2 regions of the Streptomyces sp. NPDC002773 genome follow, and region 1 is predicted to be linked to the other one. Evidence: riboswitches for the same ligand, from Rfam matches in the RefSeq annotation. Region 1 holds a riboswitch; the other holds the start of a gene.

Region 1 (15,938 bases):
TCGCCGTGCTGGGCACGGCGGCGCTGGCCGGGGACGAGCTGGCGCGCGCGTGGTGGCGGCTGCCGGGGATGCAGAAGAAGCGGGTCGAGGGTGAGCTGGACCACCGGGCCGCCGAGTGGACGTCGGCGGCGCGGGCGAACTGGCGGCGGGCCGACCGGCCCGACGACTACCGGATCGACCGGGTCGTGATCCATGTCGTCCAGGGCAGCTACGCGACCGCGCTCAAGGTCTTCAAGAACCCGGGGCACGGGGCCGCCACGCATTACGTCGTCCGCAAGGACGGGCATGTGGCGCAGATGATCCGGGAGCTCGACGTCGGCTTCCACGCCGGGAACCGCGACATGAACGAGCGGAGCATCGGCATCGAGCACGAGGGCTTCGTCGACCGGCCGCAGGACTTCACGGCGGCGATGTACGCGGGGTCGGCGCGGCTCACGGCCGACATATGCGCGCGGTACGGGATACCCGTGGACCGGGAGCACATCATCGGGCACGTGGAGGTCGAGGGTACGGACCACACGGATCCGGGCCCGCACTGGGACTGGGACCGGTATCTGAAGCTGGTGCGGGAGGCGTCGAAGAAGCTCGTGTGAGCGGCTCGGCCGGCCTCAGCTGAGGCCGGCGGTCCTCGCGCGTTCGACGGCAGGGCCGATCGCGGCCGCCACCGCGGCGACGTCCTCCCTGGTGGAGGTGTGGCCCAGGGAGAAGCGCAGGGTGCCCCTGGCCAGGTCCGGATCGGTGCCGGTGGCGAGGAGGACGTGGCTCGGCTGGGCGATGCCGGCGGTGCAGGCGGAGCCGGTGGAGCAGGCGATGCCGGCGGCGTCCAGCAGCAGGAGCAGGGAGTCGCCCTCGCAGCCGGGGAAGGTGAAGTGGGCGTTGGCGGGGAGGCGCTCGACGGGGTCGCCGCCGAGGAGCGCGTCGGGGACGGCTGTACGGACGGCGGTGACGAGTTCGTCGCGCAGCGCGCCGACCTCTCGGGCGAACTCCTCGCGCCGCTCGGCCGCGAGCTGGGCGGCTACGGCGAACGCGGCGACGGCCGGTACGTCGAGGGTGCCGGAGCGGACGTGCCGCTCCTGGCCTCCGCCGTGCAGCACGGGTACGGGGGTGTGCTCGCGGCCCAGGAGCAGGGCGCCGATGCCGTAGGGGCCGCCGATCTTGTGGCCGGAGACGGTCATCGCGGCGAGTCCGGACGCGGCGAAGTCGACCGGGACCTGGCCGACGGCCTGGACGGCGTCGGCGTGCAGCGGCACGCCGAACTCGGCGGCGACGTCGGCGAGTTCACGGACCGGCATGATCGTGCCGATCTCGTTGTTCGCCCACATGACGGTGGCCAGGGCGACGGATTCGGGGTCGCGGGCGATGGCCTCGCGCAGGGCGTCGTGGTGGACGCGGCCGTGGCGGTCGACAGGGAGGTACTCGACGGTGGCGCCCTCGTGGGTGGCGAGCCAGTCGACGGCGTCGAGCACGGCGTGGTGCTCCACCGGGCTGGCCAGGACGCGGGTGCGGCGGGGGTCGGCGTCGCGCCGGGCCCAGTAGAGGCCCTTCACCGCGAGGTTGTCGGCCTCGGTGCCGCCGGAGGTGAAGACGACCTCGCTCGGCCGGGCGCCGAGCGCGGCGGCGAGCGTCTCGCGCCCCTCCTCGACGGTCCGCCGGGCCCGCCGTCCGGGGGCATGCAGAGAGGAGGCGTTGCCCGTGACGGCGAGCTGGGCGGTCATCGCCTCGATCGCCTCGGGCAGCATGGGCGTGGTCGCGGCGTGGTCGAGGTAAGCCATGGTGGATCGATTCTACGAGCCCGCGGCGGCGGGCCCGGCGGGTGGCCGGTTTACGGCGGGGGGAGGGTGCGCCTGGCCGCGCGGGGCGGCGGGGTCGGTGGGGCCGGGGCGCCTGGGCCCGGGCGCCTGGGACCCCGGCGGGCGCCAGGACCGGGAGACCGGCCGACCCGGGAGTCGGCGGACCCGCAAGGGCGGGAGGCCCGCAGGCCCGGGAGTCGGCGGACGCGCAAGACCGACAGGTGCGGGAGTACGGCCGACCCGGGAAACCGCCAGGTCCCGGAGGCCCGCAGGCCCGGGAGGTCGCCTCGCCCGCCTTTTCCTCAGGTGCGTGGTGCGCGGGCCAGTTGGCGGGATTGGGCTACCAGGCGGTCGGCGCTGTCCCAGATTTCCGCGTCCTCCTCCAGGAAACCGCCCGCGAGGTTGCGGGTGGTGATGGAGACCCGCAGCGGGCCCGGGGCCGGGCGGCAGCGGACGTGGGTGGTGAGCTCGACGGTGGGGGTCCAGCCCTTGAGGCCCAGCTCGAAGGAGGTCGGCGGCAGGGCGTCGACCGTCAGGAGCAGCGACAGCGCGTCGGGCTCCCGGCCGTCGGCGAGGCCGAACCAGGCCCGCATCTCACCCTTGCCCGAGGGCGCTCCGACCGCCCAGCCGACGCACGCCGGGTCGAGGCGGAGGTCCAGCCGGTCGGCGATCGCGGAGGAGCCGGGGATCCTCGGAGCCGGGTTGTCGGCGGCACTGAAGCAGTTCTCGATCGGCGCCATCGCCGGCGGCGTCGCCGTGGTGCGGACGTCGTCCGGGAGCGTGTCGAGGTCTCCGTACGAGGCGAGGACCCTGATCCGCTCGACCTCCGTGCCGTCCTCCGCGTACTGGAAGAGCGAGGCCTGTCCCGTGGACAGCGTCCGGCCCGTGCGGACCGTCTCCGTCCTGATCACCGCGGGGCCCGGCACGGACGGCGTGAGGTAGTGCGCCGAGATCGTGAACGGGTCGGGGTGCGGGAGGTGCTCGCCGAGCGCGCGGCCGAGCAGAGCGAGGAGGTAGCCGCCGTTGACCGCGTGGATGATCGTCCAGCCGGCGGAGAGCTCGGCGTCGTACACGCCGGGCTCGCGGACGGTGAGGGCGGTGTCGCGGTCGAACTCGCTCGTCGCGAGGTCCGTCGCCGTGCTCGTCTCGGTGCTCGTGCTCATGTTTTCGACGGTACCCCAGCTTACTACTGAGCGGTAGCTTTTTCCGGTTCCTCGCGGGCGGACGAGCGCCGGTTCCACGCGCGGGGCGCGCGCCAGTGGTAGCGCAGGGCGAGCAGTCGGAGCGCGAAGGCGGTGAGGGCGGCCGCGCCGCTGGTGAACGGATTCAGCATGTCGAAACGGATGCAGAGCACCACCATCGCCGCCCCGACGATCGCCGGGACCGCGTACAGGTCGCGGTCCCAGCGCAGCAGCGACGGCACCTCGTTGGCGAGCACGTCACGCAGGACGCCGCCGCCGACGGCGGTCGCGAGACCGAGCGCGGCGGAGGAGGTGAGGCCGAGGCCGTAGTCGTACGCCTTCGTCGTGCCGGTCACGCAGAAGAGGCCGAGGCCGGCGGCGTCGAAGACGTTGACGGCCCTCTGGGTGCGTTCGACCTGCGGGTGGAGGAAGAAGACGAGGACCGTCGCGATCAGGGGCATGAGGAAGTAGCCGAGATCGGTGAAGGCGGCGGGGGGTACGGCGCCGATGATCAGGTCGCGGAAGAGGCCGCCGCCGAGGGCGGTGACCTCGGCGAGGACGGCGATGCCGAAGACGTCGAAGTTCTTGCGGACGGCGAGGAGGGCGCCGGAGATGGCGAAGACGAAGATGCCGACGAGGTCCAGGGCGTGCTGGACGTCGGGGCTGAACAGGTTGTGGAGCACCGGGTCATTGTCCCGGTCCCCGGGGGGCGCGGGATGCGCCGGGGCGGCGCCCCCGCCGTGTGGGCAATCGTCCCGCAGGGCGTGGGGGTCCCCCGGACGGAGTCTGGGGGACCCCCACGCCCCAGTGGAACAGTTGCCCACAACGAGGGTGGCGGGAGGGGGCGCCCACAGCTGACGTCAGCCCGCGCCCCCGTCGTCCTACGCCTCCGGCTTCCTCGTCAGTGTGAGGTCTGCCGACTCCCTCGCCCCCGGCACCGTCAGGGACTCCGCGTTCTCCGGGTGGTGGCAGGCCACCCGCTGGCCCGGGCGGAGTTCCACCAGGGGCGGTTCCTGGGTGCGGCAGACGTCCGTCGCCTTCCAGCAGCGGGTGTTGAAACGGCAGCCCGGCGGCGGGGCGATCGGGGACGGGACGTCGCCGGTCAGGAGGATGCGGTCGCTCTTCGCGCCCCGCCGGCGCGGGTCCGGGATCGGGACCGCGGACATCAGGGCCCGGGTGTACGGGTGCATCGGGTTCTCGTACAGGGACTTGCGGTCCGCCAGTTCGACGATCTTGCCCAGGTACATGACCGCGATGCGGTCCGAGACGTGCCGGATGACCGATAGGTCGTGGGCGATGATCACGTACGTGAGGCCCAGCTCCTGCTGGAGGTCGTCCAGGAGGTTGACCACCTGCGCCTGGATGGAGACGTCCAGGGCGGAGACCGGCTCGTCCGCGACGACCAGCTTCGGCTTGAGGGCGAGCGCGCGGGCGATGCCGATGCGCTGGCGCTGACCGCCGGAGAACTCGTGCGGGTAGCGGTTGTAGTGCTCGGGGTTGAGGCCCACCAGGCCGAGGAGCCGCTGGACCTCCTTCTTCACACCGCCCTCGGGCTCGACGCCCTGGAGCTTGAAGGGCGCCGAGACGATCGTGCCGACCGTGTGGCGCGGGTTCAGCGACCCGTACGGGTCCTGGAAGATCATCTGGATGTCCCGGCGGAACGGACGCATGCCCGCCACCCCGAGGTGGGAGATGTCCTTGCCCTGGAACTCGACCGTGCCGTCGGTCGGTTCGAGCAGCCGGGTGATGAGCCGGCCCATCGTGGACTTGCCGCAGCCGGACTCGCCGACGACGCCGAGGGTCTCACCGGGCAGGACCTCGAAGTCGATCCCGTCGACCGCCTTGACGGCGCCGGTCTGGCGCTGGAGCAGCCCCTTCTTGATGGGGAAGTGCTTCTTCAGGCCGGTGACCTTGAGCAGAGGTTCCGTGGTGTCGCTCATGTCGCTCACAGTTTCGGCGCAATCTCTTCGGTCCAGATGCGGGTCCGCTCCTCCTGCGGCATGTGGCACGCCGAGAAGTGGCGGTCCCCGGCCGGCGTCAGCTCCGGCCGCTGGGTGCGCGTGACGCCGCCCTTGGGGACGTCCGCGTACGGGCAGCGGGGGTTGAAGGCGCAGCCGCTCGGGATGTTGATGAGGCTGGGCGGGTTGCCCTTGACCGGGATGAGCCGCTCGGTCTGGTCGCGGTCGATCCTCGGCATCGAGCCGAGCAGGCCCCAGGTGTAGGGGTGCTGCGGCTCGTAGAAGACGGACTCGGCCGGTCCGCGCTCGACGCAGCGCCCGCCGTACATCACGAGGATGTCGTCGGCGAGCTCGGCGACGACGCCGAGGTCGTGGGTGATGATGACGACCGCCGAGCCGAACTCCTTCTGGAGGTCCCGCATCAGGTCGAGGATCTGGGCCTGCACGGTGACGTCGAGCGCCGTCGTCGGCTCGTCGGCGATGAGCAGCGACGGGTTGTTGACGAGCGACATGGCGATCATCGCGCGCTGGCGCATGCCGCCGGAGAACTCGTGCGGGTAGTTGTCGAACCGCTTGGCGGGCTCGGGGATGCCGACCCGGTCGAGGAGTTCGACGGCCCGCTTGCGCGCCGTCTTCTTGTCGACGTCGTTGTGGACGCGGTACGCCTCCACGATCTGCTGGCCGACCGTGTAGTACGGGTGCATCGCGGACAGCGGGTCCTGGAAGATCATCGCCATCTCGCGGCCGCGCATCCGGCGGACCTCGTCCGGGTCGGCGGAGAGCAGCTCGCGGCCGTTCAGCCAGATCTCACCGGAGATCTTCGCCTTCTGGCGGCCGTACTGGCCGACCGTGTGCAGGCCCATGATGCCGAGCGAGGTGACCGACTTGCCGGAGCCGGACTCGCCCACGATGCCGAGGGTCTTCCCCTTCTCCAGCTGGAAGCTGAGACCGTCGACCGACTTGACCAGACCGTCGTCGGTCGGGAAGTGGATCTTCAGGTCGCGTACGTCGAGGAAGGCGTCGGACGGGGCGTCCTTCGAGGACGCGACGGGTTCTCCCACCGCCGCGCCGGTCTTCGTCAGCTTGTCCGTCATGCGAGCCTCACTCGGGGGTCGATCACCGCGTACAGCAGGTCCACCACGAGGTTGGCGATGACGACGCACGCGGCGGTGATGAGCGTGACGGCCAGGATGAGCGGCAGGTCGCGCTCGTTGACGCCCCGGATGGCCAGGGCGCCCAGTCCGTGGAGGCTGAACGCGGTCTCGGTCAGGATCGCGCCGCCGACGAGGGCGCCGAGGTCCATGCCAAAGATGGTCAGGATGGGGGTCATGGTGGAGCGCATGGCGTGCTTGCCGAGCACGACCGACTCCGGCAGGCCCTTGGCCCGGGCCGTGCGGATGTAGTCCTCGCCGAGGACCTCCAGCATGGTGGCGCGGGTGAGCCGCGCGTACATCGCCGCGTACAGGAAGGCGAGCGTCACCCAGGGCAGCAGCAGGCCGCCGAACCAGCCGCCGAAGGACTCGGAGAGCGGCACGTACGTGGCGTCGACCCAGCCCAGTTGGGTGCGGAAGACCAGCATCGCCAGCATGGCGGTGAAGAAGATGGGGAGCGAGACGCCCGAGAGCGCCGTGATCATCGCCACGCGGTCGATGATCGTGCCCCGCTTGAGCGCGGAGACGACACCCGTGGAGACGCCCAGGACCAGCCACAGCACGGCGGCGCCGACGACCATGGAGAGGGTGATGGGGAAGGCCTCGACCAGCATCGACCAGACGTCCTGCTCACTGCGGAACGAGTAGCCGAAGCAGGGCGCCGCGCAGTGGATGGTGTCGCCACCACCGGTGTAGTCACGGCCGACGAAGATGCCGGAGACGAAGTGCCAGAACTGCACCAGGAGCGGCTCGTCCAGACCCAGCTTCTGCCGGACGGCCTCGATGGCAGCCGGATCCGCCTGCTTGCCGACGAACATCGCGGCAGGGTCACTGCCGGTCATCTTGGGGATGAGGAAGAAGATGCTGAGCGTCACGAGGGTGACGACGAGCAGCATCGCGACGACTGCGAAGAGCCGTCGGACTATGTATGCAAGCATGCGGTCGGCCGGTCGGCGGCCGGGGGTCCCGATCGGGTCCCCCGGCCGCCGCCCTCGGCCATCACCTGCCCTTCGGACCTGGCGGCGGGTGCTGCGCCGGTGAAGCGGAGCGGATTACTTGACGACGCCGAGCGACGCGTAGTCGTAGCGGCCGTTGTAGGCGTCCGCCGTGTAGACGTTGGTCAGCCGGGAGCTGCGCCAGATGATGTTCTTCTCGTGGGTGAAGGGCAGGTAGACCGCGGCCTCCGAGACCTTGGTGTTGATCTGCTTGTAGAGCTCGCCGGCCTTGACCGGGTCGGTCTCCTTCAGCGCCTGGTCGAACAGGCCGTTGACGGCCTTGTCGTTCAGCTCGGAGAAGTTGTTGTTACCGCTCTGGAGGATGAAGCGGCCGTCGACCAGCGGCTGGAGGAAGCCCTGGCCCGACGGGAAGTCGGCGCCCCAGCCCATGATGATGATGCCGTAGCCCTTGTCCTTGACGACCTTCGGCGAACCGATGATGCCGGAGGTCTGGGCGCCGTCGAACTGGTCGATCTGGGCGTCGATGCCGACGGCCTTCAGCGACTGCTGGAGGGACTCGGCGGTCGCGATCTCGATCTTCTTGTTGTTGCGGACCGCGATGGTGGTCTTGAAGCCGTTCGGCTTACCGCACTTCTTCAGCGCTTCCTTCGCCTTGGCGAGGTCCGGCGCGCCGGCCAGCTTGCCGTACGGGTCGGCCTTCGGGTCGGCACCCTTGACCGCCGGCGGCAGCATGTTGGAGGCGATGTCGCCACCGGCCTGCGGGCCACCACGGGCGGTCTGCAGGGACTTCGAGTCGGCCGCGTAGATGATGGCCTTGCGGCACTCGATGTTGGGGATCACCGTCTGCGGGAAGACCGCGTAGCGGATGAAGCCCGTCTGCGGGTTGTCGACGTTGCCCTTGTGCTTCTGGAGCACCTTCTGGCGGGCGGCGGCGCCGATGCCCGTCGCGTTGATGTCGAGGTCGTACTCGCCCTCGACCAGACGGTTGTCCATGTCGTCGGCGTTCGTGGTGAACGTGACGCTGATCTTGTCCGGCAGCGCCTTGCGGACGGTGTCCGTCTTCGCGTCCCACTTGTCGTTGCGGACGAGCTTGAGGGACTTGTTGGGAGTGTAGGACTCCCACTTGTACGGGCCGGACGAGAACGGCTTCAGGGTGTACTTGGCCTTGGTGTCCTTGTCCTGGCGGACCGGGGAGGCGGCGGGCATGGCCAGCATCTGCAGGAAGTCACCGTTGGCGACCGGCAGCTTGAAGATGATGGTCTTGTCGTCCGGGGTCTCGATCGCCTTCAGGCCGAGCTTGTCCGGGGAGGTGTCCTTGTACGGGCCCTTGTACTCAGCCTTGGGGTCGAGGACCTGCTGGAGGTAGATCGGGCCGCCGGAGAGGACGTCCTGGGCCCAGATGCGCTCGATGCCGTACTTGATGTCCTTGGAGGTGATCGGCTTGCCGTCCTCCCAGGTCACCCCGTCCTTCAGCGTGAAGGTGTAGGTGAGGCCGTCGGCCGAGACCTTGCCGGTGTCGGTGGCGAGGTCGGAGACGAGCTCCGTGGACGCCGCGCCGGGCTCCGCCTTGAAGGTCACCAGCTGGCGCGTGTAGTAGCGGGAGAAGTCCCACATGAAGCCGTAGTAGCCGCGCTGCGGGTCCCAGAAGTCCGCGTCCTGCGAGCCGATGAACTTCAGCTCGCCGCCCTTCTTGTCGGAGGGGTTGGCGATCTTGTTCACCGCGGCGTTGAAGCCGGCCGCGCCGCCCTTGGTCTTGTCACCGTCGTTGCCGGTGCCGCCGCCGCAGGCGGTGGTGACGACCATCGTGGCCGCCGCGAGCAGCGCGCCTGCGGCGATCCTGCGCCTCTGAGAGCTCATCAGACTCATGGGTCTCGCAACCTCCGGGTAGTGGCGGCCGATACGGCGGTCCGCCGATTGGGGTAAGCCTCCTGTCGCCAGCGGCAGGGGCGGGTCTTGCGTGTCGTCGGCGAACGGTCAGCGGGAGCCCTTCGGGTCGAGCGCGTCACGCACGCCGTCGCCGAAGAGGTTGAACGCCAGAACGGTGATGAAGATCGCGAGGCCGGGGATCACCATGAAGAGCGGGTCCGCCTCGTAGGTGGTGATGGCCGTCGACAGCATCTGACCCCAGGAAGCGGTCGGAGGCTTCACACCCGCGCCGAGGAAGCTGAGCGCCGCTTCGGTGAGGATGTTGGTGGGGATCATGAGGGTCGCGTAGACCGTGATCGGGGCGATCAGGTTGGGCAGCAGCTCCCGGCGCAGGATGTAGAGCCGGCCGGCGCCGAGGCTCTGGGCGGCCTCGACGTACTCGCGGTTGCGCAGCGAGAGGGTCTGGCCGCGGACGATGCGGCCCACGTACGGCCAGCCGAAGAAGCCGATGACGACGACGAGGGCGGCGATGCGGACGCCGGAGCCGTCGAGTCCGAGGAGCTCGTTCGGCAGGACGGAGACCAGGGCGATCGTGAAGAGCAGCTGCGGGAAGGCGAGCATCACGTCCATGACCCGGCTGAGGGCCGCGTCGATCCAGCCGCCGAAGTAGCCCGCGATGATGCCGAGGACCGTGCCGAGGACGACGGCGAAGACCGCCGCCAGGAAGGCGACGAGCAGCGAGATCCGGGCGCCGTAGACGATCCGGCTGAAGACGTCGCGGCCGTTGACGGGCTCGACGCCGAAGAGGAACTCGGAGCTGACGCCGCCCCAGGAACCGATGGGGGTGCCGAACAGCGGGTCGATCTGGTCCTCGTGGAACTCGTCCGGCGGGTGGCCGAGGAGTCCGACGATGACCGGCGCGAAGACCGCGACCAGGACCAGGAAGAGGACGACGAAGGCGCCCGCGAGGGCCAGTTTGTCGCGCTTGAGGCGGGTCCAGGCGATCTTCCAGGGCGAGCGGCCCTCGATCGCCTTGCCGGAGGCGCCGGAAGCGCCGGAGTTGTCCGGAGTGCCGGGTGCGTCGGGCGCGGCGTCGGCGGTGGCGGTCGACTCGACCGCACTCGCCTTGTGCAGTGGTGCCGTCATCGTGGTGAGGACCCCTCTCGGCCGCCGGTAGCCGGCCCTTGCCCGCCGCGGGTAGCGGCTCGGTGGAACAACCTGCTGGGCACCGGCTCGATAGGAGCCGAACGCCCGGTGTTCCGGGGAGTCTTCAATGCGCTTGTGATCACCCGCCAGCCCTGACGGGGAATGTTTGCTCAAACGTGATGCGGTGCTGCGACTTCCGTTATCCGGACGCCACGATCACGTGAGCGGACCATCTCGGGGCCTCTGCCCCCTAATCGGACATGTCCCTCAACTGGGCGTTCCGACGTCGGTATTGGGACGAACGACGGCCTCCGGAGCGGACTCCGGAGGCCGGTGGGGCGGTACGCGAGAAGAGGGGCGTCTCAGTATCCGGACGGCGCGGGCGGCGGGTAGCCGTACCCGGGGACGGGCGCGGAGCCGCGCCCCGCGTGCGCCTCGCGGTCGTAGAAGGGCCGCCCGTTCGCCCGCAGCCACAGGGCCACCGGGTCGTACGCGTCCGAGAGGGCGACCGTCGAGACGGGCAGCCCGTCGGGTACGGCTCCGATCGACTGGCGCATCATCGCCCGGACCGTGTCCACGGCCGCGGGGGAGGTGTCGTACAGGTCGAGACCGATGGCGAGGTAGGGGGAGCCGAGCGCGGGCTGCACCCAGCCGCGGCGCAGCGCCCGGACGGCCGGGGTGCGGTGCGCGTTCTGTGTGAGCAGGGCGTAGAACTGCGGGATCTCCAGGGCGGGCTCGGTGACCCGCAGCGGACCCGCGGGCATCCGGTCGAGGCCGGTGGCGATCCGGCGCAGGTCGGCCCAGGGGATGCCGACGCCGCCGCCTGGGGCGTGCGGATTCAGCCAGACGCCCCAGCGGTCGGGGTAGAGGGCGCGGGCGATCTCGCGGCCCGTGACGAGCTCGTGGGCGCGGGTCCAGCCGGAGGCGGAGAGTTCCTGCGCGGAGGTCACACAGGGCGCGTAGCCGAAGCCGTCGACCTCCATGTTCCCGTACTGGGCGTCGGACGCGCCGGGAGAGCCGTGCCAGAGCAGCATCCACAGCTCGCCGTCGGCGAGGGCGTGCAGGAGCTGCTCGTACGCGTCGTAGCGTCCGGGTGCCACCTGGCGCAGCATGTGCTCGACCTGACCAGCCGCAGCAGTGCCTGACGCGCTCACCCTGGGTCCCGCCCCTCTTCCGTTCACCACGTTCGTCCCGCCGATGATTCAGTTCAGCTTAAGCAGGGGGCCGGTCACCCGGCGGCACGCTGGTAGAAGGGGCGCACCCGCTCCAGCATCCAGTCGCCGACCGGGTCCTGCGCCATGTCGAGCAGGATGAGGTTGACCGGCCAGGCGACCTCGACCCGGCCCAGGGCGCGGCCGAGGGCGTCCAGGGGCGCGTTGCGGTCGACGCCGTCCCAGGCGGCGAGCTGGACGCCGACGAAGAGGGCGGGTTCGGTGCCCTCGACGCTGGCGAGGGCACGGCGGGCGCTGGTCACGACACCGGTGGCCTCGAACTCGGCTGAGGCGGCGGCGAGGAAGTCGACGGGGTCGTCCTGCCAGTCGGGCTCGAAGAGGCGGACGCGGCCGCCGGTCGCGGGGCCGTCGAGCGGGGTGCGGCCGACGCGGCAGAGTTCGGCGACGGCGGGCGGGGGCAGCGGGACGCCGACGGTGCCGCCGGGGTTCACGGCGATCCCGAGCTGCGGGGGCAGGCCGCGGGCGAAGTCGCGGGCGGGCGCGACGGCGAAGGACATGTGGGTGCCGACGCAGGCGAGGAACTGCTGCTCGGAGCTGAAGACGGGGACGTAGGCCGCGCCGTCGAGCTCCATGGTGGCGAGGTCGAGGTCGGGGCTCTCGGGTCCGCCGCCGTTGGGCAGCGGGACCCAGACGGGGCTGCGCCCGAGCACCTCGACCAGGCGGCCGCCGGCCGCCGGGTTGCCGAGTGAGGCGGCGAGTACCTCTTCGAGCTCGTTGCTCGGCCACGTCACGTCCACGGTCCCGTATCCCCTTCTCGCACGGCCTGCCGCACCGGCCGCCCGGCAGAACCCTAACGCCGCCTCGGCGCCGCCGTGGCGAAAAGGGTACGGAAGCGAGGGAGCGCCGGGTCGGGCGTGTCCGTCAGGCGGTCTCCCGGAACTCGATCCTCCGCAGGGCGTCCGCCGCGTCCCGGTCGAGCAGGGTGGCGGAGGCGCAGCCGTGCGGGAGGCGGCCGGACTCGGCGGCCTCGACGAGCCGGCCGACGGCCCGCCGGTGCCGGGCGAAGGCATAGGCGGAGACGCCCCGGCCGCGGGCCCGCTGGCCCTCGCGCGCGGTGTCCGGGGGGACGTCGAGGAGGAGCAGGTGCAGGGCGCGGCCGCGCCGGCGGGCCTCGCGGGCGAGCCAGCCGCGCACCCAGGACTGGGTGCCGCAGTCGTGCACGATCACCCCGGCGCCCGAGCGCAGGGCGCGGCGAAGACCGGCGTAGTGCGCGAGCCGGACCAGGGGCCGGTAGAGGGCGTACGGCAGGAGGCGGGGCATGCGGGCCTCCCAGCGCTCGCGGGCGTCCTGGGAGTCGATGCCGGCGCCCGCGGCGGCGCGCTTCATGAGGGTCGACTTGCCGCTGCCGGGCAGTCCTGAGACCACGACGAGGTCGCCGGCCGCGAAGGTGAGGGCGCGGGGGCCCCGGCCGCCGCGCTCGCGGAGGTCCCGCAGGAGCCGGCCGCGGCCGCGGGTCCTGGCGCGGGCCCGCTGGGACGGTATGCCCGTACTCGGCGCGCACGCGCCGCTGTGCTGGATCCTCATCGCTTCTCCCCCTGCCGGGCCTCGGGAGACCCTTGCCCACAAAGTGTAAAGAAACGGTAATGGGACACAAGCGATATGCCCCGCCGAGCTCGCGTGCAATGATGTGCCCGCCAGGCGCGCACAGTCGCCACACAATCGCATATTGGCCGCTCGAATCCGCGCGGGAGAGTTCCGGACCGCCCCGCGTGTCCGGACGCCGAAGGAGCAAGACCCTCCCTTGAATCTCTCAGGCCCCGTACCGCGCGGATGAGGCAGATCTGAAAAGCGGGACACCCTGCTGTGTCCCCACCCAAGGTGCAAGCCGAACTCCCGGCGCCGATCTCCCGGCGACGAGATGCTCTCGGTGAACCTCTCAGGTTCCATGACAGATGGGGAGGACGTCCTCGCCGTCATGTGTTTCGTCACCGATCACGCCCTTGGGACCCGGGAGCCACCCCATGAGCACTGCCCCCCGCCTCACCGCCCTCGATGCCCTGCATCGTTCCCTGGGCGCGACCATGACCGACTTCGCCGGCTGGGACATGCCGCTGCGGTACGGCAGCGAGCGCGACGAGCACGTCGCCGTCCGCACCCGGGCGGGTCTCTTCGACCTCTCCCACATGGGTGAGATCACCGTCACCGGCCCGCAGGCGGTCGAGCTCCTCGACCACGCCCTCGTCGGCAACATCTCCACCGTGGGCAACGGCCGCGCCCGCTACACGATGATCTGCCAGGAGGACGGCGGCATCCTCGACGACCTGATCGTGTACCGGCTCGGCGAGACCGACTACATGGTCGTCGCCAACGCCTCCAACGCCCAGATCGTCCTGGACGCGCTGACCGAGCGCGCGGCCGGCTTCGACGCCGAGGTGCGCGACGACCGTGACGCGTACGCCCTGCTCGCCGTCCAGGGCCCGGAGTCCCCCGGCATCCTGAAGTCGCTCACCGACGCCGACCTGGACGGCCTCAAGTACTACGCCGGCCTGCCCGGCACGGTCGCGGGCGTGCCCGCGCTGATCGCCCGTACCGGCTACACCGGCGAGGACGGCTTCGAGCTGTTCCTGAAGCCCGAGCACGCCGAGGGCGTCTGGAAGGCGCTGACCGAGGCGGGCGAGGGCGTCGGCCTGATCCCCTGCGGTCTGTCCTGCCGCGACACGCTCCGCCTGGAGGCGGGCATGCCGCTGTACGGCCACGAGCTGACCACCGCCCTCACCCCCTTCGACGCGGGCCTCGGCCGGGTCGTGAAGTTCGAGAAGACGACCAACGACGGCGGCTTCGTCGGCCGCAAGGCGCTGGAGGCCGCCGCCGAGCGCGCGGCGACCAACCCGCCGCGCAAGCTCGTCGGCCTGGTCGCCGAGGGCCGCCGGGTCCCCCGCGCGGGCTTCTCCGTCGTCAAGGACGGCGCGGTGATCGGCGAGGTCACCTCCGGCGCCCCGTCGCCGACCCTCGGAAAGCCGATCGCGATGGCGTACGTGGACGCGGCGCACGCCGAGCCCGGCACCCAGGGTGTAGGTGTGGACATCCGCGGCACCCACGAGCCGTACGAGGTCGTCGCGCTGCCCTTCTACAAGCGCCAGAAGTGACGCATCCGTCTCACATCGCGTCTCATCCCGCAAGACCCACGTTCATCAGCACTCCCCCGATCCAGGAGAATCAGGCCATGAGCAACCCCCAGCAGCTGCGTTACACCAAGGAGCACGAGTGGCTGTCGGACGCCGAGGACGGCGTCGCGACCGTCGGCATCACGGAGTACGCGGCCAACGCGCTCGGTGACGTCGTCTTCGCCCAGCTCCCCGCCGTCGGCGACACCGTCACCGCGGGCGAGACCTGCGGCGAGCTGGAGTCGACGAAGTCCGTGAGCGACCTGTACTCCCCCGTCACGGGTGAGATCGTCGCCGCGAACCAGGACGTGGTGGACGACCCGTCCCTGGTGAACACGGCTCCGTTCGAGGGTGGCTGGCTGTTCAAGGTACGTGTCACGGACGAGCCGGACGATCTGCTCTCCGCCGACGCGTACGCCGAGTTCTCCGCCTCCGGGAACTGAGACCGGGCCCGAGACCCCTTAGGGATCGATTCATGTCGCTTCTGAACACTCCCCTCCACGAGCTGGACCCGGACGTCGCCGCCGCCGTCGACGCCGAGCTCCGCCGTCAGCAGTCCACCCTCGAGATGATCGCCTCGGAGAACTTCGCTCCGGTCGCCGTCATGGAGGCGCAGGGCTCCGTCCTCACCAACAAGTACGCCGAGGGCTACCCGGGCCGCCGCTACTACGGTGGCTGCGAGCACGTCGACGTCGCCGAGCAGATCGCGATCGACCGGATCAAGGACCTGTTCGGCGCCGAGTACGCCAACGTCCAGCCGCACTCCGGCGCCTCCGCGAACCAGGCCGCCCTCTTCGCGATCGCCCAGCCCGGCGACACGATCCTGGGCCTCGACCTGGCGCACGGCGGTCACCTCACCCACGGCATGCGCCTGAACTTCTCCGGCAAGCAGTTCAACGTGGTCGCGTACCACGTGGACGAGGCCGGTCTGGTCGACATGGCCGAGGTCGAGCGCCTCGCCAAGGAGCACCGTCCGAAGGTGATCATCGCGGGCTGGTCCGCCTACCCGCGCCAGCTGGACTTCGCCGAGTTCCGCCGGATCGCCGACGAGGTCGAGGCCAAGCTGTGGGTCGACATGGCCCACTTCGCGGGCCTGGTCGCCGCCGGCCTGCACCCGAACCCGGTCGAGTACGCGGACGTGGTGACCTCCACCACGCACAAGACGCTCGGCGGCCCCCGCGGCGGCATCATCCTCGCGAAGAAGGAGTTCGCGAAGAAGCTGAACTCCTCGGTCTTCCCCGGCTTCCAGGGCGGCCCGCTCGAGCACGTGATCGCGGCCAAGGCCGTCTCCTTCAAGGTCGCGGCCACGGAGGAGTTCAAGGAGCGCCAGCAGCGCACCCTGGACGGCGCCCGCATCATCGCCGAGCGCCTGGTCCAGGACGACGTCACCGCCCACGGCGTCTCCGTCCTGTCCGGCGGTACGGACGTCCACCTGCTCCTCGTCGACCTGCGCGACAGCGAGCTGGACGGCCAGCAGGCCGAGGACCGTCTGCACGAGGTCGGCATCACGGTCAACCGCAACGCCGTCCCGAACGACCCGCGCCCGCCGATGGT
Region 2 (15,938 bases), on a different contig from region 1:
GCCCGGTGGAAGGTGTCGGCCTGCCAGGAGGCGCCGTTCACCCGTCGCAGACAGCGCTGTTCGATCACCCCGAGGTAGAAATCCCGGTCGGCGGGTTCGATGTGCCAGGCGTCGAGCCCGGCCGCGGCGAGCGGCAGCAGCTCGTCGAGGACGAGCCGGACCGCCGGCACGGTCGCGATGCCGCCCGTGCGACCCGAGCGGGGCCAGCGCAGCTCCGCCTCGATGCCGTGGCGGCAGGCCGTGTCGAAGTTGGCCTCGGCGTCCTCGAAGGCCATGCGTTTCCAGACCGGCCGGGGGTCGTCGGCGAGCGAGCGTACGAGCCCGTAGTAGAAGGCCGCGTTGGCGATGACGTCGGTGACGGTCGGCCCGGCCGGCAGCACCCGGTTCTCGACGCGCAGGTGCGGGACGCCGTCGACCCAGCCGTACACGGGCCGGTTCCAGCGGTAGACCGTGCCGTTGTGCAGGACGAGCTCCGCCAGGCGCGGCACCCCGCCCTCGTCGAGGACGAGGAGCGGGTCCTCCTCGTCACAGATGGGCAGCAGGGCGGGGAAGTAGCGGAGGTTCTCCTCGAAGAGGTCGTACACCGAGTCGACCCACCGCTCACCGAACCAGGTGCGCGGCCGGACGCCCTGCGCCTGCAGTTCGGGCGGGCGGGTGTCCGTGGCCTGCTGGAACAGCGGCGGCCGCGACTCGCACCACAGCTCACGGCCGAAGACGAAGGGCGCGTTGGCGCCGAGCGCGATCTGGACGCCTGCCACCGCCTGCGACGCGTTCCACACGGCGGCGAACCGGGCGGGCGTCACCTGGAGGTGGAGCTGGACCGAGGTGCAGGCCGCCTCGGGCACGATCGACTCCGAGGTGCACAGAAGGCGTTCGACGCCGTGGATGTCGAGCGTGAAATCCTCGCCACGGGCGGCGAGGATCTGGTCGTTGAGAAGCGTGTAGCGGTCGGCGGCCGAGAGGTTCTCGAAGACCAGGTCGTCCTGCGTGAGCGTGGGAAGTATGCCGATCATGACGACCCCGGCATCGAGTTCCGCCGCCTTGCGGTCGGCGTATCCGATTCCGGTTCCGATCTCCTCCGCGAGCCGATCGAAAACACGGCCCCCGAGCTGGTGCGGCGCGATGTTCACTTCGAGGTTGAACAATCCGAGTTCCGTCTGGAAATCGGGGCTCGCGATCTTTTCGAGAACCGGCCCGTTCAGCATGCGGGGCAACCCGTCGGCGCCGGCGAGATTGAGTTCGATCTCCACGCCCATGAGATTGCGGGGACGGTCGAACCGCTTCTCCGCCAGGAGCCTCGCCAGTCCCGCGAGACACTGCTGGAGCTTTCTCCGGTACTGCTGCCGGTCGGACGGGCCGAACCCGTCGGCCACGACCTTCTCCCCCATCGAAGCGTCCCTCCCCGAGTGGCCGGCCGCCACCACGGCCGCGTGTCACGGACGATGATGCCCACCCCGCTGATCCACAACGCCTGCGGAAGAGGGCTGTCGGACGATAGGCTGGATGAAGCACCCCACCGGCACATCCCGAGGGCACAGGGCAATCGACATATACCAATGTCCTATTGTCACGGAACCCCGGGTCGACATTCAGCCGTCCGCCTCTGCGAGGAATAAGCAGGTGAGAGCGGCGCCACCGCGGGATTCCGCTTCCACAGCCCGCGATTTACGACCTGATGACGCCTTGCCAGGAATATCGGCGACGTCTAGCGGAAACACTCTGTGAACACGTGTCGTATAAACTCCGCGGACGAGGCAGAGTGTTGGCGCCCGGGCCATGGCCATGTGGCCCTCCTCTGGCCCCGCCCGCCGACAGCGCCGTCGTACCTGCCCACGCATCACCGTGTCTCCTGAGCGAGAGGCGACCCACCATGCTCCGACCCTCCCCGGCCCCTGCGCCGGCCCTCCGCAGTGTCCTCGCGGCCCTCGGCTCCCCGACCGCCGTCCACGAGGCGCGAACCCCCGCCCTGCGGGCCGCGCAGGGACCGCTGAGCCCCGAACTCCCCCTGCCCGTGCACGTCCTGGACGTCACCGGAGCACCGGGGCACGCGCCCCGCATCCGGCTCGCCGGCTGGCGTTTCCTCATCAGGAGCGGAGACCGGGCGATCGCCGCCGCGGACACCATGCTCACCCCCGACGGCTGGTCCTTCTCGCACTTCTTCGAGGGGCCGTACGTCACCGCCACCGAGCGGGCGCTGCTCCAGGCCGAGGCGCTGCCCGTCCCGTACCAGCCGCGGCTGCTCTCCGTACCGGAGCTCTACATGCTGACCCTGTGGCTGCACGCCGACCCGGAGGCGGACGGTGCCACCGCCGCCCCCGCCGCGGCCGACCTGATGGTGCCGCTCGCTCCAGCGCCGCCGGGGATCGCGGCCCACCGCGCCTACCAGATCGCCGATCTCCTGCCCGTACTCAGTACGCGACTCGCGCCGCCGCCCCTCATGGGTTCGCCGGCGCCCGCCTGATACACCGCACGCGCACCACCGCCCCGTGCACCCACCCGGGTCACGGGGCGCACTGCTGTCCGAAAACCCCGCCCGAACACGCCACCCGAACATTCCTCCCGGACGGACTAGCCCGCTCGGGCCATCCCGAACCACCCGAAGAGACGGTGCAGTTGAGCTGAACCGCCCCTGCGGGTGACGCGTCTTCCCAGGAGAGGACGAGCTGACGTGAAATACCTGCGGAAGGCCGTCCATGGGGCAAGACTGGGACCGGAACCGAACCGACCGACGGGGGCGGCGATGAGCTCGAAGAGCCGCAGGACATCCACCACGACGCAGCGAAAGAACCCACCCATGTGCCAGCACCAGCCTGCCTGTCCCACCGCCGACTCCGCCGACCGGGAGGCGGCCCGACCGACGGCACACCACCCGGAGCAGGGCTGGAGCCTGCTGTGCAACGGCGTCCTGCTCTTCGAGGACACCGGTGAACTGCTGCCGGACGGGCAGATCATCGCCCCGCACCGGCCGCTGACGGTGGGACGGGTGACGACCGCCGCCTGAGGGCGCGGCACGGACTCCGTACGAACGCCATCCAGGAAACACCGAGGGCCGGCCCGGAGAGAATCTCCGAACCGGCCCTCACGCCATGCTCAGCGGCGGTACGCATCCACCGCGGCGCTCACGGACTCAGTGGTCGTACTCGTCCATCGGCGGGCACGAGCAGACCAGGTTCCGGTCACCGAAGGCACCGTCGATCCGGCGCACCGGCGGCCAGTACTTGTCGGCGGCCGAGACCCCGGCCGGGAAGACCGCCTCGTCCCGCGTGTACGCGTGGTTCCACTCGCCGCCCAGGGCGGCCGCGGTGTGCGGGGCGTTGTGCAGCGGGTTGTCGTCGGCGGGCCACTGGCCGGAGGCGACCTTCTCGATCTCGGCCCGGATCGCGATCATGGTGTCGCAGAAACGGTCCAGCTCGGTCAGGTCCTCGGACTCGGTCGGCTCGATCATCAGCGTGCCGGCCACGGGGAACGACATCGTCGGCGCGTGGAAGCCGTAGTCGATGAGGCGCTTCGCGATGTCGTCGACCGTGACGCCCGTCGCCTTGGACAGCGGACGGAGGTCCACGATGCACTCGTGGGCGACGAGACCGGCGGGGCCGGTGTAGAGCACCGGGAAGTGCGGTTCCAGGCGCTTGGCGATGTAGTTCGCCGCGAGCACGGCGACCTGGGTGGCGCGCTTGAGGCCCTCGCCGCCCATCAGTCGCACGTACGACCACGAGATCGGCAGGATGCCGGCGGAGCCCCAGGGGGCGGCCGAGATCGGGCCGACACCGGTCTCCGGGCCCGCGGCGGGCTGGAGCGGGTGGTTCGGCAGGTACGGGGCGAGGTGGGCGCGGACACCGACCGGGCCGACACCGGGACCGCCTCCGCCGTGCGGGATGCAGAAGGTCTTGTGCAGGTTCAGGTGCGACACGTCGCCGCCGAAGTGGCCCGGCTTGGCGAGACCCACCAGGGCGTTGAGGTTGGCGCCGTCGACGTACACCTGGCCGCCGGCGTCGTGCACCTCGGCGCAGATGTCGGCGACGTGCTCCTCGAAGACGCCGTGCGTCGACGGGTAGGTGATCATCAGGACGGAGAGCTCGTCACGGTACTGCTCGATCTTGGCGCGCAGGTCCGCGACGTCGACCTCACCGTCGTCGGCGGTCTTGACGACGACGACCTTCATGCCGGCCATCACCGCGGAGGCGGCGTTGGTGCCGTGCGCGGAGGACGGGATGAGGCAGACGGTGCGCTGCTCGTCGCCGTTGGCGCGGTGGTAGGCGCGGACGGCGAGCAGACCGGCCAGCTCGCCCTGCGAACCGGCGTTGGGCTGGATGGACACCGCGTCGTACCCGGTGACCTCGGCGAGCCGCTCTTCCAGTTCCTTGATCAGCGTGAGGTAGCCCTGTGCCTGCTCGACCGGGGCGAAGGGGTGCATCTGACCGAACTCGGGCCAGGTCACCGCCTCCATCTCGGTCGTCGCGTTCAGCTTCATCGTGCAGGAGCCGAGCGGGATCATGCCGCGGTCGAGCGCGTAGTCGCGGTCGGCGAGCCGGCGCAGGTAGCGCAGCATCGACGTCTCGGAGCGGTACGCGTGGAAGACCGGGTGGGTCATGTACGCGTCGGAGCGCAGCAGACCGGACGGCAGCGTGTCCTCGGTGGCGGCGTCCAGCGCCTCGACGTCGGCGGTGACACCGAAGGCGCCCCACACGGCGGCGAGCTGGGCGCGCCCGGTGGTCTCGTCGCAGGACATCGACACGTGGTCGGCGTCGACGCGGTACAGGTTGACGCCGGCCTCGCGGGCGGCGGCCACGACCGCGTCGGCCTTGCCGGGTACGCGGGCGGTGAGGGTGTCGAAGAAGGCGCCCTGGGTCAGCTCCACGCCCCCGGCCGTCAGACCGGCGGCGAGGATCGCGGCGTACCGGTGGGTGCGCCGCGCGATGCCCTTGAGGCCGTCGGGGCCGTGGTAGACGGCGTACATACCGGCCATGACGGCGAGCAGCACCTGCGCGGTGCAGATGTTGCTGGTGGCCTTCTCGCGGCGGATGTGCTGCTCGCGGGTCTGCAGGGCGAGGCGGTACGCGCGGTTGCCGTCGGCGTCGACGGAGACGCCCACGAGACGGCCGGGCAGGGAGCGGGCGTGCTTGTCCTGGACGGCCATGTAGCCGGCGTGGGGGCCGCCGAAGCCCATGGGAACGCCGAAGCGCTGCGTCGTACCGACGGCGATGTCGGCCCCGAGCGCACCCGGCGAGGTGAGCAGGGTGAGCGCGAGCAGGTCGGCGGCGACGGTGACGATCGCGCCGAGTTCGTGGGCGGCGTCGATCAGCGGCTTGATGTCGCGGACGGCTCCGGAGGCACCGGGGTACTGGATGAGCACGCCGAAGACACCGCGCTCGGCGACCTCGGCGGGGATGCCGTCGCTCAGGTCGGCGACGACGACCTCGACACCGGTCGGCTCGGCGCGGGTCTCGATGACGGCGATCGTCTGCGGCAGGGCGTCGGCGTCGACGAGGAAGACACCGTTCTTGACCTTGCCGACGCGCCGGGCCAGCGACATGGCCTCGGCGGCGGCGGTGCCCTCGTCGAGCAGGGAGGCGCCGGAGGTGGGCAGCCCCGTCAGGTCGGCGACGACGGTCTGGAAGTTCAGCAGGGCCTCGAGGCGGCCCTGGGAGATCTCCGGCTGGTACGGGGTGTACGCGGTGTACCAGGCGGGGTTCTCCATCACGTTCCGCAGGATCACCGGCGGCGTGAAGGTCCCGTAGTAGCCGAGGCCGATCATGGGCGCGAGGACCTGGTTGCGGTCGGCGAGCGTACGCAGCTCCGCGAGGACCTCGGCCTCCGTCCGCGCGGCCGGCAGGCCCAGCGCCTCGGTGTTCTTGATGACGTCCGGCACCGCGGCGGCCGTGAGCTCGTCGAGCGAGCCGTAGCCGACCTGGGCGAGCATCTTGGCGCGCGCCTCGGCGTCGGGCCCGATGTGCCGCTGCTCGAACGGGATGCCCTGTTCGAGTTCGGAGAGCGGAATGCGGTTGGCGGTCATGTACGGAGGCCTCCTGGTCGTCACGACCTGCGAGGGGCACCACGGCGCGGGTACCCGGACGGCCTCCCCCTCTGTCATCTCAACCTGAGAGTTTCACCGGCACGCCTCGCGGCACGCCGGCTTTCACCGTCGGTGAGAGCGCATGCCGTCGGACACCGCTCTGCTTTCCAGAGTGACCTCGTCCGCGCGGTACAGGGGCCTGAGAGATTCCGGGGAGGATTTGCTCCTTCGGCGCCCACCGGAAGATTTCTCCGGGGGACTCTCCCGCACAGGGTCGACAGCCACAGCCAGCCTACCAGCGCGGTTACGGCTCCTATCGCTCAAGTGGCCGACATCCCACATGTGCTCTTTCGTAGGGGGTAGGTGCAGTTGCGACCAGTTGGAGGGACCGTGCAGACCGATATCGATCCGCGCAGCCTGATCGGCCGCAAGGCGTTCGACCGCAACGGACACAAGATAGGAACCGTCGACGAGGTGTACCTGGACGACGCGACCGGCGTCCCCGAGTGGGCGGCCGTCCGAACCGGGCTCTTCAGCCGGGACGCCTTCGTCCCCCTGGACCCGAGCGATCTGCTCGACGACGGCCTCCACGTCCCGTACGAGCGGGCCCTCATCAAGGACGCCCCCGACTTCGGCGTGGGCCGCCACCTCTCCCCCGAACAGGAACTCCAGCTCTACCGCCACTACAGCCTGGCGCTCCCCCCGCCCCCCACGGACACCCAGGACACCGACTTCGGCCGCCTGGCAGGCCAGTAGCACCGCGACGGCGCCGTAGGGGACGGCGCTTCACCCCCGCCCCACCAAGGGCAACGCCTCCCCCGGGACGAGGTCCGGATCGTCCACGGCGAAGGTCCGCACCCGCCCCGGCTCCGACCCGGGCTCCTCGAACCGCACCGTGACCCGCCCGACCCCGCTCCCCTGCACCCACCCCGCCCCGTACACGGCGTGCCGTACGTCATGCCCGGGCGCCCAGTGCCGTTCCACGGGCTCGTCGGCCGCGGGCTCGACGGCGGCCACGACCTCAGCGGCGGCGGCATCACCTGCCGAAGCGGCAGCGTCCCGCGCCTCGGTCTGCGCGAACAGATCCTCCTGCGTGTAGTCCGCGAGCCCGCTGACCCCGACCCCGAGCAGCCGCACGCCCCCCGTCGTGTCCACCGCGTCGAGCAGCCGCGCCGCCGCCTCCCGCACCACGCCCGGGTCGTCCGTCGGCCCCCGGAGCGTCTCGGACCGGGTCAGGGTCGAGAAGTCGTACCGCCGCACCTTCAGGACGATGGTCCGACCGGAGTGCCCCGAGGCCCGAAGCCGCCCCACACACCGCTCCGCGAGCCGCTCCACCTCCGTCCGGATCCGCACCCGGTCGTGCAGGTCCACGTCGAAGGTGTCCTCGACCGACACCGACTTGGCGTCCCGCTCGGCCACCACGGGCCGATCGTCGTACCCCTGGGCCATCCGGTACAGCGAGGCCCCGTGCGCCCGCCCGAGGAGCCGTACGAGCTCGTCCTCGCCCGCTTCGGCGAGGTCGGACACGGTGGTCATCCCGGCCCGCCGCAAATGTTCCCCGGTCGCCGGACCGACACCGGGCAGGATCCGTACCGACCGCGGCCCGAGAAGCTCACGCTCGGTGCCGGGTTCGATCAGGACGAGCCCGTCGGGCTTGGCCTCTTCCGAGGCGATCTTCGCGATCATCTTGGACCCCGCGAGCCCGACGGAACCCGTCAGCCCCGTCGTCGCCAGGATGTCGACCCGCAGCCGCTCCCCGGCGACCCGGGCGCTCGCGCTGTCGTCGGCGATCTCCCCGGCCTCCAGGTCCACGAAGGCCTCGTCGAGGCTGAGCGGCTCCACGAGCGGCGAGAGCCGGCCGAGCAGCTCCATGACCTGCTCGCTGATCGACCGGTAGAAGGCGAAGCGCGGCACGAGGTAGGCCGCGTTGGGCGCGAGTCGCCGCGCCTGGCCCATGGGCATGGCCGAGTGGACGCCGAACCGGCGCGCCTCGTACGAGGCGGTGGCGACCACGCCCCGCGGCCCGAGCCCGCCGACGACCACGGGCTTTCCGCGCAGGCTGGGCTTCGCCGCCTGCTCGGCGGCGGCGAAGAACGCATCCATGTCGAGATGCAGGATCGTCGGCGCGGCTCTCACGCTTCCGATGCTGCCCTACGCCACTGACAACGCCGCCTCACGGCCGCAGACGCGCCCGGGAAGCACAGCCCCCTCAGACGGCCCTGTCCCTCCGCCGCCTGGCCAGCTCGTCCCCCGGGTTGTGCCCGACGAGCGTCTCGCCCGTGTCGACCCGCTCCCCGTGCAGCTGCGACAGCGCCGCCTCGACGTCCCGCCAGACCACTCCGACGGCGATGCCGAAGACGCCCTGCCCGCCCTTGAGCAGGTCGACGACCTCGTCCGGCGACGAGCACTCGTACACCGTGGCCCCGTCGCTCATGAGCGTCATCCGCTCCAGGTCCCGGAAGCCCCGCGCCCTCAGGTGCTGCACGGCGGCCCGGATGTTCTGGAGGGCCACCCCGGTGTCGAGGAAACGCTTGACGATCTTCAGGACGACGACGTCACGGAAGCTGTAGAGCCGCTGTGTCCCCGACCCGTACGCGGGCCGTACGCTCGGCTCCACGAGCCCCGTACGCGCCCAGTAGTCCAATTGGCGGTAGGTGATCCCGGCCGCCGCGCACGCCGTAGGGCCGCGGTAGCCGACCACCTCACCCGCCTCGCCGGGACCGGCTCCAGGAGCGGTACCCGCCCCCGTGCCGCCCGGGCCGGCCGCCGCACCGGCGTCCGTACCGAAGTCGCCCACACTGCCGTGAAGCGGATACGGACCGCTCTCTCCGGACGCGCGTCCGAGCGAGCTCCCTGCCGTACCGTCCGCGCTGCTCATCACGCCGACCCTCCGTCCTTGACCTGCCCACACGAAGGTAGGCAGTCACTCGGGGTGCGTCAACGATCGCCACACTCGGCACGCCGAGTGATAATCACCCTGAGAGTGGTTTCCCATATCTCTCGCTGGGGAAAGGCTACTCGAATGCCCTGACGGCACCCCGCGAACGGGCCGCGGCCGCGGCGCTCCGCGTCACTGGCTGTTGGTCCCGAAGTCCTCCGGTGAGATCTGGTCGAGGAACTCGCGGAACTTCTCCACCTCGTCCTCCTGCTCGTCCGGAATCGCGATACCGGCGTCGTCCAGCACACCGTCACTGCCGAAGATCGGCGTTCCGGTACGAAGGGCGAGGGCTATCGCGTCCGACGGCCGCGCACTCACCTCGACGCCGCTGGCGAAGACCAGCTCGGCGTAGAAGACCCCGTCCCGCAGATCCGTGATGCGGACTTCGGTGAGTTCCTGACCCACGGCCTCCAGCACGTCCTTGAACAGGTCGTGCGTCAGCGGCCGCGGCGGGGCCATCCCCTGCTGGGCGAAGGCGATCGCGGTCGCCTCACCCGGTCCGATCCAGATGGGGAGGTACCGATCGCCTCCCACTTCACGCAGGAGCACGATCGGCTGGTTGGAGGGCATTTCCACCCGGACACCCACAACGTCGAGCTCGTTCACACAGCAACCCTAGGACGTGCCCGACCGGTTTGGATAGTCGGGCCCTGCCAAGGCCCCCGCCGAGCTCACTGGAGACGGATCCCCAGAGCGGTCTGCACGAGGGCCGCGTGCAGCCGTACGGACTGCGCGGCGAGCTCCTGCGCCGTGGCCTCCGCATGGGCCCTGGTCTGCGGATTACGGTGCCGGCGCAGCGGCGCGACGACCTGCTCGATCAGCCCCGCCTCCCGGTCCGCGGCCGCCTTCACGGCTCTCAGGTGCCGGGGTTCCAGACCGAATCTCCCCAGATCCGCGACGAGCCGCGCGACGGTGACGGTCTCCGCGTCATAGCCGCCGCCCTCGGACTCGGCGATCAGACCGTACGCCTCCCACGCGACGAGCTCGGCCTCGGAGACCTCAGCCGCGGCCAGCAGCTCCGCCCGCCCGATCCGCACGGCGGCGGGCGGCTCCACGTCCTGCTCCCAGGCCCCCTCGGCCAGGTCCCGCCGACGCCCGGGGGCCGGGAGCTTGATCTGCTCCCCCCTGGCGAGGGCGTCGAGGTGCTCGCGGATGACCTTCAGCGGAAGATAGTGGTCCCGCTGCATCCGCAGGATCTGAGCGAGCCGCTCCACATCCTGCGGGCTGAACTTCCGGTACCCGGAGGCCGTACGCCGGGGCTCCACGAGCCCCTCGGCCTCCAGGAACCGGATCTTGGAGATGGTCACTTCGGGAAATTCGTCACGCAGCTGGTTCAGCACCGTGCCGATGCTGACCAGCCGGTCGCCCGCGGTGGGGGCGCCGGAACCGGCGCCACCCGTCGGTGTTCGCAACATGGACCTTCCCTGAAGGCTTCTCCGAGGCGTCACACGCCCCGCTGGCTCGAATGGAAGACCAGCCGGTACTTGCCGATCTGCACCTCGTCGCCGTTGGACAGAACGACCGAGTCGATCGGCTCACGGTTGACGTACGTGCCGTTGAGGCTGCCGACGTCGGACACGGTGAAGCTGCCGTCCTGACCCCGCCGGAACTCGACATGGCGCCGGGAGACCGTGAAGTCGTCCAGGAAGATGTCGCTCTGCGGGTGACGGCCGGCCGTCGTCAGCTCGCCGTCCAGCAGGAACCGGCTGCCGGAGTTCGGCCCACGGCGCACCACGAGGAGCGCGGAACCGGACGGCAGCGCCTCCACGGCCGCCAGCGCCTCGGGAGAGAGCGAGGGCAGCTGGGTCTGGCCGGTGACCTCCGACTCGTAGGCCTCGAGGCCCGAGATGGAGATCGTGGACGTCGTCTCCGAAGCACGCTCGGCGGCGACCCCGCCCCGCAGCGGCGTGCCGCAGTGGGAGCAGAAGCGGCTGTCGGCCGCGTTGCGGTGACCGCACCTCGTACACACCGGCATGGACGCATCCTCCTGCCGCGGCTGCCCCGCCGAGGTCTGTGTCGCGTACGGATCGGGGGCAAACCCTCCACCCGTACTTGAGGTTGATGGTTCTCCGAAACCTATGCGGGCAGCACCGGCAGGGTCAACAGACGACGCGCCCTGAGCGCCCGAAATGTCACCGCCCTGGCCGCCGACCTCATCGCGGAAGAGCGGGCGCTCGCCGCTCTGCTCGTCACTCTGGGCGTGGCGCGACGCGCGGTGCTTGGCGTTGCCGCCGTCCTCGCGTCCGCTCTTGCCGAACAACTTCGAAAAAAAACTCACGGGCGATTCCCCTTGACCGAAACAGACCCGCCCGTGGGGCAGGACGAACCGAGATCCATCACACCTGCCGACCCGGACACCTTCACAACGTCCGTATCCTCCGGACAGTTTCCACCACGCACCACTGTTGTGGTGCGCCGACCCCCCGCAACGCCTTGCCCATGTCGCGGGACCCCCCTCGTCCCCCTCTCACTGGGAGGACGACTGAGCGTAGTCAGGCCGCTTCGCGGGTCGCAAGGCGTCGACGACGATCTTCGCCGACCGCTCCACCGTGGCTGTGGCCTGCTCCTTCTCCAGGGTCTGCACGACTCCACCGGGGATGTTGAGCGCGGGCTCGAGATCCTCCGGCTTGCCGATGACCTTGAAGACGTACGGAGCGGCCACCTTCGTTCCATCGATCCGCATGTCATCACCGATCCCGGTGAAATAACTGTCCGCGACCACCCGCACGCCGTTGACCTGGATCGCCTCGGCGCCGGCGGCCCGCAGCTCCTGGATGGCGTCGAGCAGCATGTCCGACTCGACGGCCCCGGTGGGGTCGCCCACGGTCAGGGTGATGCCCGGCCCCTCGGCGGCGACGGTGCCGGCCAGGATGCCGAGCTGCTGCTCCTTCTCCTGGGTCTGCTTGCGCGCCTCCTCGGCCTGGTCCGAACTGGACTCCAGCTCGGTCCGCTGCTTCTCCAGCCGGGCCTTCTCGTCCTCCAGGCGCTGCGTACGGTCGTCGAGCTCGTCGAGGATGCGCACCAGGTCCTCCTGGCGCGCCCCGCGCAGCGCGCTGTTGTCGCTGGTCGAGGAGACCTGAATGGCCAGGCCGAGGCCGAGGACGAACAGCAGCAGCGCGACGACGAGTTGGGCCCGGGTCACCCGGGGCGGCCACAGCGCGGACGCCAGCCGCCGACGCCCACTCGGCTCTGCGCCGGCGGGAGCGACGGGGTCGGCCGGAACCACGGGTACCGGGACCTCGGGCACCCGGGCGTCCTGGCCCCCGTTCCCGCCGCCGGCGGGGCTCTGGGGCGGCTCGGCCTCGGTCGGCTTCCCGACCCCGTCGGCCTCCGGACCGCTCACCGGCTCCTGAGGACCGACGCGGCTCCCCGGCTCCTGAGCGTCCCGAGGATCCTGAGCGTCCTGCGGGCTCTGCGGGTCCTGGGGGTTCTGAGGGTTCTCGCTCATCGGCGTCACGCCCGGAAGACGTGGCGCCGGATGGCGGCCGCGTTGGAGAAGATCCGGATGCCGAGCACGACGACCACACCGGTCGACAGCTGCGCGCCGACGCCCAGCTTGTCGCCGAGAAAGACGATCAGCGCGGCCACGACCACGTTCGAGAGGAACGAGACCACGAAGACCTTGTCGACGAAGATGCCGTCGAGCATGGCTCGGAGACCGCCGAAGACCGCGTCGAGGGCGGCGACCACGGCGATCGGAAGATAGGGCTCGACCACCGCCGGAACCTCGGGGCGGACCAGAAGCCCCACCACGACTCCGACGATCAGGCCAAGTACGGCGATCACGATGTGCCCTTCCCTGTGTCGGCCGTGGCCCGACCGGAGGGCGTCGCCGCCCCGGCCCCCCGCGGCTCTGCGGTACGTACGGTCAGGCTCGGCGCGGCCGGCAGGCGCACGTCGCCCTCGGCCGAGATCGCGCTCCTGATCCCGAAGTTCTCCACCAGCGCGTGCAGATACTGCCCGTCGGCGCTGTCCTGGAACGTGGTGCTCAGCCGCTGCCCGTCCCCGACGGCGAGGATGGTGTACGGCGGCACCAGCGGCTTGTTGTCGACCAGTATGGCGTCGCCGGCGGCCCGGATCGCGGACAGCGAAGTCAACCGCTGCCCGTTGACGGCGACCGCCTCGGCGCCCGACTCCCACAGCCCGTTGATCACTCGCTGCATGTCGCGGTCGCGCACCCGGCCCGTGTCGGAGAAACCACTGCTCTCGCGCGGACCACCGCCACCGGCGTCGGTGTCCTTGGCATCGTCGACGACGAGCTTCACCCCGGGACCGTGCACCGGGGTCGCGCCCGACAGCAGCGCCACGAGTTCGGTCTGGTCGCCGCCGAGTTCCTGAAGCGCCTGCCGTTGACGTTCCCCGACCTCGGTACGGATCCGCTCGACGTCCCGTTCCAACTGGTCGGCCGTCGACGTCTCCGCCTCGATCCGGCCGATCAGCTCCTGCCGTTCCTTGGCGACGACCGGGGCGGAGATCCGCGCCTCGGCCGCGCCCACGGTCACCACGGCGGCCGCGAGCAGGAGGCCCGCGGCGACACCGAGCTTGGCCCGCAGGCTACGGGGCAGCCCACCGCCCTCGGCCGCACGCCGGGCGGTCGCCTCGGCGTAGCCGTCGTCGAGAGCGTGGTCGATCACGTTGTTCAGCAGCGACATGGACGCGTCCGGGCGCGGCGGAGGTGCTCCGGTGCTCCGAACGGGGGGCTGCTGCGACATGCCGCACATCGTCGCACGTCGCACGACCTACCACCGAATGGCCCCTCCGTCCGGTGGGGAGGCACCCGGAGGCACCTCCCCACCGGACAGGCCGCTGTGTCAGCTGCCCGCGCTGTCGACCACCACGGCCCACTCGTCGAGCAGGGCCTGCGCGGAGGCGTCGTCGGGCCCCTCCGCCCACAGATGGGTGACGGCCTCGGCCGGGTCGGGCAGCACCATCACCCACCGGCCGTCGGCCTCGACCACCCGCACGCCGTCGGTGGTGTCCACGGAGCGGTTCCCCGCCGCTTCCACCACCCGCCGCATCACGAGACCCTTGACGGCCCACGGGGTGGCGATGTCCTTCTTGAGGACGTGCGCCCGCGGGATCCGCGCGTCGATCTGGCTCAGGGTGAGCTGGGTCCGCGCGACGAGCCCGATCAGCCGGACGAAGGCGGCGGCGCCGTCGAAGACACTGCTGAACTCGGGCACGATGAACCCGCCACGCCCGTCGCCGCCGAAGATCGTCGACTCCTCGCGCCCGACCCGGGTGAGGTCGTCGGGCGAGGTCGTCGTCCACTCCACCTGCGTGCCGTGGTACGCGGCGACCTGCTCGGCGATCCGTGTGGTGGTCACCGGAAGCGCGACCCGCCCGGAGCGACGCTCGGCCGCCACCAGGTCCAGCATGACCAGGAGCGCCCGGTCGTCCTCGATGATCCGCCCTCGCTCGTCCACGAGCGAGAGCCGCTCACCGACGGGGTCGAACCGCACGCCGAACGCCGCCCGCGCCGAGGCCACGATCTCCCCGAGCCGTACGAGTCCGGCCCGCCGGCTCTCGGCCGACTCGGTGGGTCTGGACTCGTCGAGCCCGGGGTTGATGGTCAGCGAGTCGACCTGGAGCCGCCCGAGGAGACTGGGCAGCACGAGCCCGGCGCTCCCGTTGGACGCGTCGACGACGACCTTCAGACCTGCTTCCGCGATCCCGGTGGTGTCGACGTTCCGCAGCAGCGAGCCGGTGTACGAGTCGAAGACGCTCGCTGGGAAGGAGAGGTCACCGATCTCCCCGGGGAAGGCCCGCCGGTACTCCTGGCGCGCGAAGACCCGGTCCAGCTTCCGCTGCCCGCCCTGGGAGAGGTCCGCCCCGCGTTCGTCGAAGAACATGATGTCCACGGAGTCGGGCACCCCGGGCGTGGTCCGCACCATGATTCCGCCGGCGCTTCCCCGCGCGGTCTGCTGCCGTGCCACCGGCAGCGGCACGTTCTCCAGGTCGCGTACGTCGATGGCGCTGGCCTGCAGTGCCGAGATCACCGCCCGCTTCAGCGCTCGCGCGCCCCGGGAGTGGTCTCGCGCCGTGGTGACGGTCGCCCCCTTCTTCAGGGTGGTGGCGTACGCCCCCGCAAGCCTGACGGCCAGCTCGGGCGTGATCTCCACGTTGAGGATGCCGGAGACACCACGGGCCCCGAAGAGGTGGGCCTGCCCGCGGGACTCCCAGATGACCGAGGTGTTGACGAACGCGCCGGCCTCGATCGTCTTGAACGGATAGACCCGCACGTTGCCCTGCACGATCGATTCCTCACCGACCATGCACTCGTCCCCGATGACGGCGCCGTCCTCGATCCGGGCCGCCCGCATGATGTCGGTGTTCTTCCCGATCACACAGCCGCGCAGATTGCTCTGCGGCCCGAGGTAGACGTTGTCGTGGACGACGGCCTTGTGCAGGAAGGCGCCGCTCTTGACGACCACGTTGGAGCCGACGACGGTGTGCTCGCGGATCTCGGCGTCGGCTTCGACCTTGGCGTAGTCACCGATGTAGAGCGGCCCGCGCAGCACGGCGTCGGGGTGTACCTCGGCGCCTTCCGCGACCCACACCCCCGGCGAGATCTCGAAGCCGTCGATGTCGACCTGGACCTTGCCCTCGAGGACGTCCGCCTGGGCCTTCACATAGCTCTCATGGGTGCCGACGTCCTCCCAGTAGCCCTCGGCGACATAGCCGTAGATCGGCTTGCCCTCCTTCATGAGCTGGGGGAAGACATCACCCGACCAGTCGACCGGAACGTCTGCCTCGACGTAGTCGAAGACCTCGGGCTCCATGACGTAGATGCCCGTGTTCACGGTGTCCGAGAAGACCTGGCCCCAGGTGGGTTTCTCCAGGAAGCGCTCGACCTTTCCTTCCTCGTCGACGATCGTGATCCCGAATTCCAGCGGGTTCGGCACCCGGGTGAGGCAGACCGTGACGAGGGCGCCCTTCTCCTTGTGGAAGGCGATGAGATCGGTGAGGTCGAAGTCGGTGAGCGCG

Evidence for each region. Region 1 has a riboswitch for glycine ahead of gcvT (glycine cleavage system aminomethyltransferase GcvT). Riboswitches for the same ligand answer to the same signal wherever they lie in the genome.
Region 2: linked by a shared signal. The riboswitch ahead of gcvP (aminomethyl-transferring glycine dehydrogenase) and the one ahead of gcvT (glycine cleavage system aminomethyltransferase GcvT) in region 1 are both predicted to bind glycine.

Annotation. Positions count from the first base shown of each region.
Region 1 is NZ_JBEOVO010000010.1:28,906-44,843, forward strand. It holds gene ABT034_RS15080 (N-acetylmuramoyl-L-alanine amidase) at 1-593, shown strand, start outside; gene ABT034_RS15085 (cysteine desulfurase family protein) at 609-1,772, opposite strand; gene ABT034_RS15090 (thioesterase family protein) at 2,093-2,953, opposite strand; gene ABT034_RS15095 (trimeric intracellular cation channel family protein) at 2,977-3,654, opposite strand; gene ABT034_RS15100 (ABC transporter ATP-binding protein) at 3,853-4,911, opposite strand; gene ABT034_RS15105 (ABC transporter ATP-binding protein) at 4,917-6,023, opposite strand; gene ABT034_RS15110 (ABC transporter permease) at 6,020-7,018, opposite strand; gene ABT034_RS15115 (ABC transporter substrate-binding protein) at 7,133-8,902, opposite strand; gene ABT034_RS15120 (ABC transporter permease) at 9,011-10,048, opposite strand; gene ABT034_RS15125 (enhanced serine sensitivity protein SseB C-terminal domain-containing protein) at 10,411-11,202, opposite strand; gene ABT034_RS15130 (enhanced serine sensitivity protein SseB) at 11,277-12,017, opposite strand; gene ABT034_RS15135 (AAA family ATPase) at 12,142-12,804, opposite strand; glycine riboswitch at 12,956-13,055, shown strand; glycine riboswitch at 13,057-13,182, shown strand; gene gcvT (glycine cleavage system aminomethyltransferase GcvT) at 13,242-14,366, shown strand; gene gcvH (glycine cleavage system protein GcvH) at 14,444-14,827, shown strand; gene glyA (serine hydroxymethyltransferase) at 14,860-15,938, shown strand, end outside.
Region 2 is NZ_JBEOVO010000037.1:43,280-59,217, forward strand. It holds gene ABT034_RS30385 (glutamate-cysteine ligase family protein) at 1-1,388, opposite strand, end outside; gene ABT034_RS30390 (hypothetical protein) at 1,871-2,461, shown strand; gene ABT034_RS30395 (DUF5999 family protein) at 2,795-3,001, shown strand; gene gcvP (aminomethyl-transferring glycine dehydrogenase) at 3,128-6,013, opposite strand; glycine riboswitch at 6,191-6,290, opposite strand; gene ABT034_RS30405 (PRC-barrel domain-containing protein) at 6,404-6,769, shown strand; gene ABT034_RS30410 (DNA polymerase IV) at 6,800-8,149, opposite strand; gene ABT034_RS30415 (MerR family transcriptional regulator) at 8,223-8,891, opposite strand; gene ABT034_RS30420 (bifunctional nuclease family protein) at 9,084-9,557, opposite strand; gene ftsR (transcriptional regulator FtsR) at 9,623-10,366, opposite strand; gene ABT034_RS30430 (FHA domain-containing protein) at 10,396-11,337, opposite strand; gene ABT034_RS30435 (DUF881 domain-containing protein) at 11,419-12,294, opposite strand; gene ABT034_RS30440 (small basic family protein) at 12,405-12,737, opposite strand; gene ABT034_RS30445 (DUF881 domain-containing protein) at 12,734-13,663, opposite strand; gene ABT034_RS30450 (sugar phosphate nucleotidyltransferase) at 13,763-15,938, opposite strand, start outside.